DNA from 3 places in the Paenibacillus sp. LT-B23 genome. Region 1 is predicted to be linked to each of the others. Evidence: riboswitches for the same ligand, from Rfam matches in the RefSeq annotation. Region 1 holds a riboswitch; each other region holds the start of a gene.
What was found. Region 1 has a riboswitch for cyclic di-AMP ahead of ACWXW9_RS24675 (resuscitation-promoting factor). Riboswitches for the same ligand answer to the same signal wherever they lie in the genome.
Positions count from the first base shown of each region.

Region 2: it holds a riboswitch for cyclic di-AMP, as region 1 does, so the genes downstream of both, ACWXW9_RS16605 (TrkH family potassium uptake protein) here and ACWXW9_RS24675 (resuscitation-promoting factor) in region 1, are expected to answer to the same signal.
Region 3: it holds a riboswitch for cyclic di-AMP, as region 1 does, so the genes downstream of both, ACWXW9_RS26465 (C40 family peptidase) here and ACWXW9_RS24675 (resuscitation-promoting factor) in region 1, are expected to answer to the same signal.

Region 1 is NZ_JBSQBM010000025.1:81,035-86,103, reverse strand. It holds gene ACWXW9_RS24685 (HD domain-containing protein) at 114-1,397, shown strand; gene ACWXW9_RS24680 (TatD family hydrolase) at 1,440-2,210, shown strand; cyclic di-AMP (ydaO/yuaA leader) riboswitch at 2,412-2,694, shown strand; gene ACWXW9_RS24675 (resuscitation-promoting factor) at 2,964-4,112, shown strand; gene rnmV (ribonuclease M5) at 4,260-4,805, shown strand; gene rsmA (16S rRNA (adenine(1518)-N(6)/adenine(1519)-N(6))-dimethyltransferase RsmA) at 4,813-5,069, shown strand, end outside.
Region 2 is NZ_JBSQBM010000012.1:144,444-149,512, forward strand. It holds gene uvrC (excinuclease ABC subunit UvrC) at 1-507, shown strand, start outside; gene ACWXW9_RS16600 (CPBP family intramembrane glutamic endopeptidase) at 476-2,206, opposite strand; cyclic di-AMP (ydaO/yuaA leader) riboswitch at 2,470-2,619, shown strand; gene ACWXW9_RS16605 (TrkH family potassium uptake protein) at 2,957-4,297, shown strand; gene ACWXW9_RS16610 (potassium channel family protein) at 4,438-5,069, shown strand, end outside.
Region 3 is NZ_JBSQBM010000030.1:41,328-46,396, forward strand. It holds gene ACWXW9_RS26450 (YwhD family protein) at 1-333, opposite strand, end outside; gene ACWXW9_RS26455 (M1 family metallopeptidase) at 458-2,470, shown strand; gene ACWXW9_RS26460 (hypothetical protein) at 2,482-3,309, shown strand; cyclic di-AMP (ydaO/yuaA leader) riboswitch at 3,595-3,732, shown strand; gene ACWXW9_RS26465 (C40 family peptidase) at 3,738-4,238, shown strand; gene ACWXW9_RS26470 (GNAT family N-acetyltransferase) at 4,544-5,050, shown strand.

The sequences.
Region 1 (5,069 bases):
TGCCGAAAAGCTATAATTCGACATATTACGACAAGCTATGTCGAATGAAGGGAATCGTTTAGGATTTTATTGTATCTTAATCCATTATTCAGAATATTAAAGGAGTTGATATCTTGCACCAGCCACTCAGTGAAGAAAAAGTTTTTAAGGACCCGGTACATAACTATATCCATGTTCAGGATACAGTGATATGGCGTTTGATCAATACTCCAGAGTTCCAACGCTTGCGTCGTATTCGGCAGTTGGGTACATCTTATCTTACGTTTCATGGAGCGGAGCATAGTCGTTTTTCGCATTCGCTAGGTGTGTACGAAATTACACGGCGTATTATTTCCCAATTTGAACGCGATGAATTTTCCGATTGGCCGAAGGAAGAAAGTTTAGTCGCATTGTGTGCAGCTTTGTTGCATGATGTGGGGCATGGCCCGTTTTCCCATTCTATAGAAGAAGCCTTTCATATGAATCACGAGGATTGGACATGCCGGATTGTATTGGGGAATACGGAGATTAACGCTGTGCTGCGGCAAGTCGATGAGGAGCTTCCTGCGAAGGTGGCTGCGGTAATTGCCAAAACGTACGACAAGCCGATTGTCGTAAACCTGGTCACAAGCCCACTGGATGCGGACCGTATGGATTATTTGCTGCGGGATGCGCACTCAACAGGCGTCAATTATGGCACCATAGATTTGGATCGTATTTTACGACTGCTGCGTCCTCATAATGGAAGAATTGTTGTGAAGGAGTCAGGTATGCATGCGGTAGAGGATTATCTGATGTCGCGCTATCAGATGTATTGGCAAATTTATTTTCACCCTGTGACGCGCAGCTCGGAAATTTTATTACGTAAAATTTTCAAGCGGGCAAAGGAGCTATTTAGAAACGGATATAAGTTTAGTTTTCTGCTGGATCCATTGCCAGACCTCTTTCGGGGAGAGCTTACGGTGGAACAATATTTGATGCTCGACGAGTCTTTGATTCAGACAGTGTTCAGTCAGTGGAAACGGGAAAAGGACGAGATTTTAAGCGATTTGAGTACCCGTTTTATGGATCGCAAGCTGTATAAATATGTAGAGATCGAAAATATGGATACAGATACCATTGACAACATTCGGACAGCGCTAGAGCTGGTTGGTCTGCATCCGGAATATGATCTGGAAATTGATTTTCCGACGGATCTTCCTTATGATGTGTTTCGGCAGGGTGGCTCGACGGACAACCAGATTTTACTCCTGGGACGTAAAGGAGAAGTGAGAGAAATTTCCGAAGTGTCGGAAATTGTGCGCTCCATTAGCGGCATTCACCGGGGAAAATATCACATGTACTATCCCCAAAATAAATTGGATGGGGTAAAGGACAAGCTTCCTGCCGAAATAAGGAATTATTTTGTCAAACAATAGACAATTATATGCCAAATAAAGTAATAAAGGAGACAAAAAACCTTGAATTTATTCGACACTCACACTCATTTGGATGCGCCGCAATTTGACGAAGACCGCGAAGAAGTTATAGCACGCGCTGTCGAATCGGGAGTGACCCGAATGATTAATATCGGATTTAACCGTGAGACCATTCCGTCTACCATGAAATTGGCCGAAACGTATAATTTTATTTATGCGGCAATTGGATGGCATCCACAGGATGCGATCACGATGCAGGAAGGCGATCTGGAATGGATTGCATCGTTATGCAGTCATAAAAAAGTCGTGGCGATCGGAGAGATTGGCCTGGATTATTATTGGGATACGTCGCCGAAGGATGTACAGCATCGGGTGCTACGCAACCAGATTGGACTGGCTCGTGAGCTGAACATGCCTATTGTCATCCATAACCGGGATGCGCATGAAGATATTGTTAAGATTTTGCGTGAAGAAAAAGCGAGTGAGGTAGGCGGAGTGATGCACTCCTTTTCCGGGAGCTGGGAGACGGCTAAAATGGTGCTGGATATGGGCTTTCACCTCTCCTTTGGCGGGCCGATAACGTTCAAAAATGCCAAGCAGCCAAAGGAGGTACTGGCACAGGTGCCGCTGGACCGTCTGCTCATTGAAACGGACGCGCCCTACCTGACACCGCATCCGTTCCGCGGGAAGCGAAATGAGTCCGCACATGTGGGACTGGTCGCAGAGGCGGCTGCCCAAATCAAGGGAATAGCGGTGGAGGAATTAGTGTCAATAACGACCCAAAATGCCTTGGAACGATTTGACATTAAGTAAAAAAGTGAAGAAATCAATCAAAATAATGAGATAGACGAAGCTAATCATGAATTTGTTGCAGGAAACTCGAGAATATTACAATATTTTAACCGAATATTTTAGAAAATGTACTTGAAACCTGCTTTACAACATGCATAGAAACAGGATATCATCTTTTCAGTGAATTGTTGTTTGAATGTAAACACCAACAGCTCATTTCATGAACCAGTCTCGCTGAGTCCCTTTTACAGGGAACGGGGGAACCGATATGGCTTACTGTACGTCCGGTGTATGGGCAAGAAGGGAACGTCTCTTCCGCCAGCCGGCTCGACCTAGATTCCTTTCCCGGATGGGATTGAACAGGTGGAGGGGCCGTATTTTGATTTCTTTCTGGGTCTTCGGGGTGAATGTGAAGGCGACCGCCATGAGCGGTTGACCCAAGCTAGGGCGTCTCTCTACGTCCGAACCCGACAGCTAACCCCGTAAGCGTAACAAGAGAGAAGCCATCTCGTGCATGATTTTTCCGCATATTCGCACATGTCGGAAGCCACGAAAGAGCTCTCTAGTCTCTTTCTCTGGCTTTTTTTGTTGTGAATAAAAGAAAATCTGTCATCATACTGTGATTAAACAGGGGAGGACAGCATGCCGCGAAGACGGGTACATGGTGCAGGACAGTCGCAGTACGGGCTTGTCTTGTAGAAAATCTGTTATAGTCACGTCAATCTCAACTATGTCTTACTCCAGACGGCGGGCTATGTAAGGAGGACGGAGGAAATGGGCATTTTCCAAAAACAGGAGACCCATGAGTCACGCTCATCCAGCATGTCTTACGTATTGCGTTGGAAGCAAGAAAATGTGCGCCAGGCTGCTTTGGTTGCTATTTTTCTAATCGCACTAACGATTATGATTTCAATTCTGGTGTACACTCAATCTAAAAAACAGGTCTTTTTTGTCATCGATGGTAAGGCATCTGCGGTAGAAACCCGGGAATCCCAGCTCCAAGATTTGCTCAAAGAGCATTCGATTTCACTTCAGCCGCATGATACGGTTTCGATGCCGCTGAACGGAGCAGTTCAGGATGGGGATCGCGTAGTTATCAAACGTGCCAATCAGGTCAAAGTATCCTCAGGCAATGAGACGAAAAAGTTGTACACAACAGAAAATACAGTAGAGGGTGCCATTCGCACCTCGGGCTATAAATTATCGTCAAATGATAAAGTTTACCCTGCTCTGGATGCCTCTGTTTCGTCTAACATGGACATAAAAATCGTCCGTGTGAAGAAACAGCAGGTCGAACAGAAGCAACAGGTGCCTTATCAGGTCATCAAAACGGCCGATCCGAGTCTCTATAAAGGCGATAATCGGGTCATCCAAAGCGGTAAAACGGGTGTTGTGGTCCAGCATGTTCAAAAGGTATACCATGACGGAAAATTGGTATCCAAGCAACTGGTAAACAAGGAAGTCGCGCAAAATCGTGTGGATAAGGTGATTGCGGTAGGAACGAAGAAAAAACCGGTCGTTCTGGCTGCTTCCGTCGGTCCCGAAGATGCCGTTAAGGCAACACGGGTTAGTTCGGGCAATGCTGTCCGTAAAGCAGGTGTGAATTTCAAATACAGTAAAGTATTACAAAACGTCTCCATGACGGCGTATTCCTCACAGGAGTCAGGTATCGGTACACGTACCGCATCCGGCACGCGTGTCACGGAAGGGCGCACCATTGCTGTCGATCCAAGTGTGATTCCAATCGGCTGGTGGGTGTATATTGAAGGGGTGGGCTTCCGCCGTGCGGAGGATACCGGTGGCGCGATTAAAGGCCACAAAATCGATGTGTATTATGAGAGTTTGAGTCAAGCCAATCAGTTTGGTCGGAAGCACGGAAAAACCGTATATGTGATTGGACCCGTGAAGCCTGAAATGAACTAAAAACGTGTTGTATATGTTTGGGTCAATGCGATACTATTAACGTCATAGTTATGCCATGCTAAGAAGAGGATATCCTCTTCTTATTTTGTTTTCAAAAGCAGGGAAAGATGAATATAGCTTACTGTGTAGTAGTGGAGGGAAACGCAAATGATCAAGGAAGTGATCGTGGTAGAGGGTCGGGATGATACGGTGGCTATTCGCCGTGCTGTCGAGGCGGATACGATAGAAACGGGCGGCTCCGCCATCAATAAAATGACGCTGCGCAAAATTGCATTGGCACAGGAGCGGCGGGGTGTCATTATTTTGACCGATCCCGATCATGCAGGGGAGCGCATCCGCAAAATTATCGCCTCCAAGGTGCCCGGTTGCAAGCAGGCCTTTATACCGGAGGCGGAAGCGACGCGCAAAGGGGATATTGGCGTAGAGAATGCCTCGCCTGAAGCGATCAGACACGCTCTCGCACGAGTGCATACGACGGTGGAAGGGGCTGATCCTCTAATCGATTGGGCGGATCTGATTGACGCCGGACTTATTACCCACCCAAATGCTGCTGCACGGCGTATGGCTTTGGGTAATGTGCTGGGGATTGGTTACTGTAATGGTAAGCAGCTACATAAACGGCTCGCTGTGTTCCAGATCAGCCGTGAGGAATTTGCTGGTGCGCTGGCACAAATTGAAAGTGAAGGATTGTGATATCCGTATGACAGGGATTCAAGATATAGCAACACCGCGGCGCACGAAGGAGATTATTCAGCGGCACGGGTTTTCGTTCAAAAAGAGCTTGGGACAAAATTTTCTGATTGATCAAAATATTCTGAACAAGATCGTGAATGCTGCGGGATTGGACGATACGAAGGGTGCACTTGAGATCGGTCCAGGGATTGGCGCTTTGACCGAGAAGCTGGCGCAATCAGCCAAGGTAGTTACTGCTGTCGAGATTGACCAGCGGCTCTTACC
Region 2 (5,069 bases), on a different contig from region 1:
GAAACGATGCGTGAGGTCATTCGGCGTCGATATGAACGTGTGCTCAAGGAAAATCTGGAGCGTCCGAACTTGATCGTCGTCGATGGTGGACGCGGACAGATTAAAGCTGCTGTGGATGTGTTGGAGAATGAACTGGGTTTGTTCATTCCTGTGTGTGGTCTGGTGAAGGATGCCAAGCACAGAACCTCTCAACTACTGGTGGGGGATTCTCCCGAGGGCGTGACACTGGCCCGCAACAGTGAAGAATTTTACCTGCTGCAACGGATTCAGGATGAGGTTCACCGATTCGCCATTACATTCCATCGTGAGCAACGGGGCAAATCCATGGTAACCTCTCGTTTGGACTCGATTCCGGGAATTGGCGAGAAGCGGCGTAAGCTGCTGCTTAAGCATTTTGGTTCGCTTAAAAAAATAAGAGAGGCCAGCGTCGAAGACTTCCGGCCTCTCTCTATTGGTGATAAGCTTGCGCGTCAGATTATAGCTGCCCTTCGGGAGGAGGAGTCGTAGAATACGGCTCTTCTTTTTTTATGGGCTCAAACATGACTCGATTTGGCTTCTTTGGACTAAACCAGTAAATGATGTAGCCCACAATAGCCGGCAATACGATCCAGAACAAACCTGCGGTCAGGTTTACCATGTCTCCCAGACTCATCACGCTAAGACCCATCAGAATGCTGTCAAAAATAACGTGGCTGAACATGGCGGCAATAAAGCCGTAACGCAGAAACACAAAACTGAACAGCAATCCAAGGAAGGTCAGCTCGATAGGTCTGGAAATGACCGGATAGATTGGATACAGTGTGTGTCCCAATGCCCAAATCAGCGTGGTAATCAGACAGGCAACAAAAGTATTTCTCACCATCTTTTTCACCATCGGGATACCAAACAGACGGTATACGGCTTCCTCTCCAATGCCTGCCATCCATGCCATAATCGGCAGTAACCATGGATAGGCCATATTGTAAGGAGATTGTGTGGCATCTGTTGTGGAGAACGTATTAAACGTACGCTCCAGCACAAAGAACAAAATGGATTGTACACCGAGTAAAATAAAGGCCCACAAGTAGCCCACATACATACTGCGAAGCACATACAGCCCGTAGCCCGGCTCTTTGGCGCGTGGCCAGGCATTCAGTCCAACCCTGCTCATCAGCCCGTCACCGCCGACCAAGGAGAAGTAGATCGCTACAGCCATTACGAAGGAAACCACAACTTGCAAAATCATAAGAAATATAAGTGCTCCCCGACCGCCTGCTTCTGCTTGCAGTATAGGCAGTATGTTAAATGTCCCTGCCATACTGGCAGCAAAATATACAATGGACAGCACAATGCCACGTACAAAGGAAGTGTGGCGTCGTGTGAGTGAGGCGTATACGATGGCAAGTATGCCTAATACCAAGCTAAATAAGGCATAGCCTGCGTAGGTCATCCAGTTAGCCCAGTACGTTTGCTTTTTGACATAATCCGTATAGGACGATGGGGCGGAAAAGCTCTGTGTAAACGAGCGAACATTTCCGTCTTCAAACGTAAACGCCAGCGTAAGCACAGAGGAGCCAATTTTTTTGTCGTTTACGGTGTACTTCAATCCGCCCTCGCCTTCGGATGTCGCAAGCTTCAAGTCCGATGGTTTAAAGCCAAAGCGTTTTACCCAGGTTGCCGCTGCCTGCTCCTTTGCTTCCAGCGTCATGTCTCCCTCGGCTGCACGTACAAGCCTGCTACGTGCTTGCTCATCCGTAGAAATATCAGCTTGTGTGTAACTGGTGCTGGAGGTAATTCGTTTAAAGCTGACGACTTTGCCTGTGGACAAATCCACATGAACTTGCACTTTGCTTTTGGAAGAAGGTTCCGGTAAATCGACCCGGAAGGTTTCGTAAGGATAACTTTTTTTCCATGTACGGTCATACTGTTGAAGCAGCTTTTCTCTGGATAAATAACCGTACAGGTCCGTTTCGGCCTGATAGGTCACGACAGGCTTTTCCGGCTGCGATTCGGTATAGCCCAGCTCGGAGCGGGCGAAGTCCAGCGCGTGTATGACTGCTTCCTGCTTGCTGATGACCTTGGCATTCGTCAGTGCTTCCGGATTCGGATTACTAAACGAGGGAATAAGCAATTGAAAGACAAAAAAGCAAATCAGGCCAATCCCGCCCAGCAAGCCTAATCTTTTGAAGTTGGCCGTGAGCACGACCGGTTTCCCGATAGGATTCATGAGTTTCCTCCTTAATCTGTAAATAAGAACATCCATTAAAGATATCATACTGCACAGGTTCCCGCCAACAGACCTAGGATATTCATGAAAATGGAGTGAAAGCACTATAAAGTTTCAATAAAATAAGATAAGCTGCGATTAAAGGTGGACTATTCTCAAATTACCGCTAATTTAACGTTATTTCGAAGAAATCGGTTTTGTGCTCTGTATATAGAAGGATTATAATCTGTTGAGACAATGCATATGAAATATATAGGTAACGATATACATTTGAGCCGAATTTCCATAGGAAAACGGGGGAACCATGTTACTGGGGTGAATTTTACAGCCGGTCCCGGACCGGAAGTGTGAATAGGGCATACTGTGCAGCCCGAATCCGTCAGCTAACCTCGTAGGCTGTGAGCAGGAACCAAGTCAGGCACTCGGATTTCCGGTGTCTTTTTTTGTGTTATTAAAACGTAGCTGAGTTAAGTCCGCTTCGCGATCCATTTGATCTTCCGATCGCTGTTGTCTCTAAAAGAAACGGACTAAAGAAACTGAAAAGAGATTGGTGATTTTATGAGCTGGCAGTAGCGGAGGGGCAGAATTGTTCTGAAGAAGCGAAGCGTTTGCCTTTATAACCGGATTTTAACCATTAAAAGGGCTTATAAAATCAGAAAAAAATCCGGGGGTAACAGCAATCGGAAGAACAATCTGCACCCGGAGCGTCTCCATGCTCATAATTCACCAAGTAGGAGCAGTGATAAATAGATGAATCCCAATGCAAGATGGCTTCGGCTTTCTCCACCGCAGATATTCGTTGTGGGCTTTGCCATTATCATTCTTATAGGCAGCTTGTTGTTAATGCTGCCGATTTCCAATACAACGGGAAAGCCGCTTGCATTTATAGATGCTTTGTTTACAGCCGCCTCCGCAACCTGTGTTACAGGTCTTGTTGTTAAGGATACGGGTATCTTCTTTACCACCTTTGGTCAGGTGGTTATCGCTGCGCTGATTCAGATTGGTGGTCTCGGCTTTATGGCGATGGCTACCTTGATTGCGCTGGTGTTCAAGCGCCGCATTTCCTTGCGGGAGCGCCTGATTTTGCAGGAAGCGATGAATCAGACTTCTGTTGAGGGAATTGTCGGATTGATCCGCAGAGTGTTGCTGTACTCGCTAATCATTGAGGGCGTGTGCGCCACGATATTCGCCATTCGCTGGTCCTTTGATATGCCCATGGGCAGGGCGATTTATTTTGGGATCTGGCATGCGATTTCGATGTTTAACAATGCAGGCTTTGATTTATTCGGTCACTTTCGCAGCCTGACAGGTTATGTGTATGATCCTATTGTTAATTTTACAGCTATGTTTCTAATTATTTCGGGTGGCATCGGCTTTGTGGTGATGTCGGACCTGGTAGAATACCGCAAGCGCGGGAGACTTTCCTTGCATACCAAGGTGGTACTCAGTATGACGGCTGCCCTGATTGTAGTCGGCACGCTTGTCATCTTTGTATTCGAGTTTACTAATCCGAAGACACTGGGCTCGCTGGATTGGGGGGGGAAGCTGCTGGGATCTTTATTCCAATCCGTAACGCCCCGCACCGCAGGTGCCAATACGTTAGATATCGCTGGCTTGCGACAGGCCACGCAGTTTTTCATTATTATATTGATGTTTATTGGTGCTTCTCCTGGCTCTACGGGAGGCGGGATTAAGACGACAACGTTTGCGTTGCTCATTGGAGCCGTGATTTCGATGCTGCGGGGCAGGGAGGATATTGTGCTGTTCAAATACCGGCTTGCGCAGGGGCGAATTTACAAGGCTTTGACCATTACATTGCTGGGACTGCTGTTTGTCATTGGGGTGACGATGATTTTGTCAGCAACCGAGGATCATCATTTTCTGATGATATTGTTCGAGACGGTGTCTGCATTTGGTACGGTGGGATTGTCTATGGGGCTTACACCTGATTTAACGGTTATAGGCAAGCTGGTCATTACCCTGACGATGTTTGCCGGCAGATTGGGTCCGCTCACACTGGCTTATGCACTGACTCCGAAAAAGGGTAAGGAATTATATCGTCATCCGGAAGGCAAAATGATTATAGGATGAATCAATTTCATAATACCCTCAGTAGCTTTAATAAAGAGTACATATAGATCAAAATGGTTTGATTTGTCTATATGTAGTATACATTTTGTTGGCTTAATCATTTGTGAAATTGATTCAGATAAGGGAGTTTTCGAGTAGATATGAAAACGCAGCAGTTTGTGGTTATTGGTTTGGGACGCTTTGGCTCAAACCTGGCTTTGCAATTGGTGGATATGGGATGCGAGGTGCTTGGCATTGACCAGAATGAGGATATTGTGGATAGTATGAGTGAGCTGTTGACGCATACCGTCGTAGCGGACGCTACAGACGAGGATTCGTTACGATCGCTAGGCATTCGCAATTTCGATTGCGGCATTGTTGCGATTGGGAATGATATTCAGGTTAGCATCCTGGCTGCCATTTTGCTAAAAGAACTGGGTGTGAGCAAAGTCGTTGCCAAAGCGATTTCTGTGCTGCACGGACGGGCGTTGGAAAAGCTCGGTGTGGACCGGGTCATTTATCCCGAGCGGGATATGGGGATACGGGTTGCGCACCAACTGGTTACGCCTAACTTGCTTGATTATTTGGAGCTGTCCAAGGAATACAGTATTGTGGAACTCAACGTTCCTGCATGTCTGCATGGCAAAACGTTATCTGAGCTGAATGCCCGCACTCGCTTTGGTTGCAGCATCGTAGCGCTTCATACGGCGAATGGTATCCTGATTGCACCCACAGCGATGGATCGGCTAAAAGCGGACGATATTATGGTTATCATCGGCTCCAATGACAATAT
Region 3 (5,069 bases), on a different contig from region 1:
GCCGCGTTTGGCTTCGTCGTCAATCAGCATCTCACAGGCAGTCGCTCCACCGTACACACGTCCTTCGGGCGTACGATCCACGGCTACCCATACCAGCCATACCTGGCGTCCGTTCGGTACATCCTCTTTATTGGTAGAAAACTTAATCCCGCGTTCTACTTTACTTTTGGCATGCATGGCACCGATATCAATTTTCGCCTCGCCGCGGTCAATAATGACCGGGGACATGCTGTTCAGGTCGATTGAGCCTGCGCCGAAGCCCTTATGTTTACTCTTGCCACTGACAATGTTCAGTGCAATCTGTTTTTTGCCGTCCGGCTGATTTTCACTCATGCGTCACTAAGCCTCCATTTCCCGTCTTCACAATCATTCTACACTATAAATATTTTAACTAATAATCTCCCGAAAGCAAACATATACATGCTGTAGATGCTTGTCAACGGGAGGTATCCATTGTATGACCCCAGCACGCACCAAAATCGTTTTATTGTCTACACTAGCCCTCGGTCTCCTCGCAGGGACGTTATGGTTTGCCTGGCAGCCTCAATCCGAGTCGAATTCGCAATCCTTGGGCAAACCGATGTACGATTCCCAGTCGAAGTCTGCGCTTGCGCCAAATATGGGCAAGCCCCTGGGGGCAAACATCCTGCCTGACGTTCCCAAAAGTCCTCCACAGCCTGCTTCGGAGATTCTTAGCAAGCGTGTGGTGGAATACCACATTGACGTGTCTCTGGAAGAAGGACAGGTTTTGCGGGGCACCGAGACGCTTACATGGAAGCATCCGGGCACCAAAACCGTGAACGATCTGTACCTGCATCTGTACCCCAATGCCTTCTCTTCCATGGAAACCACCTTCATGAAGGAATCCGGGGGCAAGCTGCGCGGCGACACCATGCCCAAGAACGGCTTTGGCTCCATGACACTAACTGAACTTAAAACGGAAGACGGTTTATCCCTCATGCACCGGACTCAATACGTGCAGCCGGATGACGGTAACGTGAACGACCGCTCGCTCATGAAGGTACGTCTCCCCAAGCCGGTCCGAGGCGGTGAAAGCATTACATTATATATGAAGTTTGAGGTAAAGCTACCCGCCATCTTCGCACGTATGGGCGCAACAGATGATTTTGTCATGGCAGGTCAGTGGTTTCCCAAACTCAGCGTCTACGAAACCGCAGGACAGCGCGGACGCGCCGAGGAAGGCTGGAATCTGCATCAGTATCATGGAAACTCCGAGTTTTACGCAGATTTCGGAATTTACAGTGTGCGGATTCGAGTGCCTGAAACACACATCGTGGCTGCAACCGGATTTCCCACCCGTGGAGCAGTCCGGCAAAATGGACAAAAAATATATCAATTCTATGCCGATGACGTGCACGACTTTGCATGGGCCGCTTCACCGAATTTTGTAGCCGCAGAAGAGCCATTTTCTTCTGCCGAGGTGCCGGGTGTCAAAATCAAGCTGTATCTCGACCCATCGCACAAGGAGCTCAAGGGACGCTATATGAGCGCAGCCAAGGCCGCCCTTTCCTATTACAGCAAGTGGTACGGGCCTTATCCATACTCGACCCTGTCCATCGTTGTACCACCCAAAGCAGGCAGCGGCGCGGGCGGCATGGAGTATCCCACACTCATTACGGCTGCAGCGGCGGATAATCCGAATCCCGGCTATAGTCTGGAGCGGACGGTCGTTCATGAGATTGGGCATCAATATTTCTATGGAATGGTGGCAAACAACGAATTCGAGGAACCATGGCTGGATGAAGGCTTTACCTCTTATGCAGAGGAACGACTCATGGAGCAGGAATATGGGCTCGTCCCTAACTTGCCGTTACAGTCTGGACAGGTATCATCCCCTCAGCCGTTAAACCGTGAGTCTTGGAAGTACGGCTCGGCTGCTAAATATGCACAAAATGCCTATTCTCGGGGCAAACTGGTGCTGCGTGGCATTGAACGACAGGTCGGCGCGAAAAAAATGGATCGCATTATGCGTACCTACGTCCAGACCTACCGATTCAAGCATCCATCCTCGCAGAATTTTCAGCGTATCGTCGAAAGAGTCACCGGACGTTCGTGGAGCCACTATTTTGAACAATATGTATACGACGGCCAGATGGCGGATTTTTCAGTGGATCGCATTACGAACCGCAAGCTGGCCAATGGATACGAAGCAACCATTACACTCAGCAAAAAAGGGGCGGATTATCCCAAGGTCCCTGTTCAATTTACCTTCAAGGACGGCACAACGATATTTAAGGCATGGGACGGCACGGGCAAAAGCACCACCTATCGACTAAAAAGCGCATCTCCGGTCTCCCATGTGATTGTTGATCCACTGTACACGATTGCGCTGGAGAACAAGCATATCAACAACAGCCTGAAGGCCGAACTGAACGAAAAAACCCAGACCCGTTGGAGCATAAGTGTAACCAAGCTGCTGGAGACACTGCTTGGAAGTCTGTCATGGTGAGGTGTCTATAGATGCGTACTGTTATAAAAGAAGGCTGGGCGCTTGTGCGCATACAATTTTATATTGTCATCATTCTGTTTCTGTATCGACTGCTATGGGGCGTTTTTCTCTATCGGCTGGTACAATCCGCCGTTACTCCCCTGCTGCTGCGCTACCCCGATCAGGGTCAAAATGAACTGGGACAGACGTTGTTTTGGATGGAGAGCCAGATTGCCCTGACGGACAACCGAGAGGTTCATATGTATCTGTGGATACTACTGGGGGCAACGGTGCTGCGTACACTGATTACCCCCTTCATCCGGGCGGGAATATACCAAAGTCTGCACACCCATGCGACCGAGCCACAGAGTCTGTCCTTTTTCCGCGGAATGAAACGTCATGGCTTGTCATCGCTGATCTATTACGTCATCGAGCTTGGACTCCTGCTGCTCCCTGCTTTCTGGGTGGTGCCAAAGCTCTACCCTATCGTGGCAGGGACGCTGCAATCTCCCGCCTATCTCCTGCATGTGCTGCCCTATGCCATCGGTTGGATTGCTTATGGCTGGTTCATCCGCCAGTGCATCCTGTACATGCAGCTAGGCACCGTAGGTGGTCACGCCATACTATCGTCGCTGCTTGCCTTCTTTCGCCAAATCCTCCCGGCTATCGGTATTTCGCTTCTGCTCGGTGCAGGTGTACTGCTCGTCCTTGGTCTATTCGGCACGATGGCGATGATTTGGACTGGCATGCTGGCACTCATTCTCCAGCAAACGTATCATTTTGTTACCAGTCTGGTCAGGCTATGGCACATCAGTTCACAGTACCGACTATGGCATACCGATATCTCCGGCAGAGGTTGAACCTTCACTCCGTTCCTCCCGAACAATTTCTGGCTGTCCAAAGACAACTATCCATCTCCAGTCATATCCAGGCAAACGGCACATAACTGAATACTCTTAACAAAATCTGTTCCCGCGATAAAGGGAGCAGATTTTTTTGTAACTTTTTGCGATGAAACATTTGCCAAAGCCAGCCGACTTTGTTACAATAATCGCAGTGAACTGATAGTAACAACTTTGTAATCTTTATTGTAACCTTTACCTTAAAAACATCGTTATCGTGAATACTGCTCTCCAAGGTGCACATCTTAAGTTAAGCCTAATTCCTGGCACCTGGGAAGCGGGGGAACCAGTTTGGGTGAATTGATCTCGCAACAGAGTGGTCATAGGGGAACCTTCTACCGAATCCTTAAGCTAACCTCGCAGGCATTGGAAGGGGTATATTTTTTTTGAAGAAGAAGCTAACGATCGCAGCCATGGGTCTCGCCATTGCCTTTACATCTTTTACATTCGGTGGAGGAAGTGCATTTGCAGACTCTAAGATGGACCAGGTCATCCAAGATGCCAAAGGAACGAACTACAGAAGCGGAGGCACTACACTCGACGGGTTCGATTGCTCCGGCTTCACAATGTATGTATATCACAAACTGGGAATTAATCTGCCCCATCAATCTGGATCACAATTCAAAATGGGATCTTCCGTATCCCGCGACGAAATGAGACCTGGTGACCTGGTGTTCTTCAACACCACAGGAAGAGGCATTTCCCATGTAGGTATCTTCGTAGGTGAAGGGAAATTTGCCCACTCCTCATCTTCACGTGGTGTAGTTGTTAGCTCACTGAACGAAAACTATTACGCTAACCGCTATGTCGGTGCTAAAAGAATTATGAGCACAGACGCTTACCACGCTGTAGCTTCTGAAACTCCTGATGACGACAACGTAGAATAACTAACGAACAGCAAGCTAACCCTGAGCCGCAATTTGATTCTGGCCGGAATCGAATTGCGGTTTTTTATGTCCACAACATCAGAAACTTTATCGTTACTGACGAACTGACACCTCAAAAGGTTTCAGATTTTGCGAACATCGTCGGTCTTACCGTCACGGCTGGGGGAGCATATGAGCAGTAAAGCCTTCCTATTGAATGTATACCCGACTTGGGTATGAAATAAACACCGCTTGCCAATCCCCTGCAACTTGTCTACAATCTGTTGTTAATGGTTTAAGTACTTGTAAAAGGAGGATGGGGAGACATGCCGGCCTCAATATCTAACTACCGGATCGTACCGATGGACGAACAGCAGGCGGCTGCGATATGTGAGTGGCGCTATGATCCACCCTACAACATATACGGCTGGCTACCTTGGGAACAAATGAAGGCACTTGAAGTCGAATTTGGAAGCCCCACGCTTCGCCAAGAGCAATATGTTGCTGTACTGGATGACGAGAATACGCTAACCGGATTTGCTCAATATTTCCCGATGATTGGAGTGACCCGGCTGGGTCTGGGAATGCACCCCCAATTATGTGGACATGGCAGAGGAGCCGATTTTGTCCGTGCCATTGCCGAGGAAGCCAGACGACGCAACCCGGAGAATGAAATTGATCTGGAGGTACTGACCTGGAATGGGCGCGCCATTCGGGCTTACAAGGCAGCCGGATTTGAGATTACGGATACCTATGAACGTCAGACTCCCGATGGCAAAAAGCCGTTTCATTGTATGGTATATCATCCTGACCCCCAACCTCGTGTTCAATGATAAAAGCGCCTTCGGCATA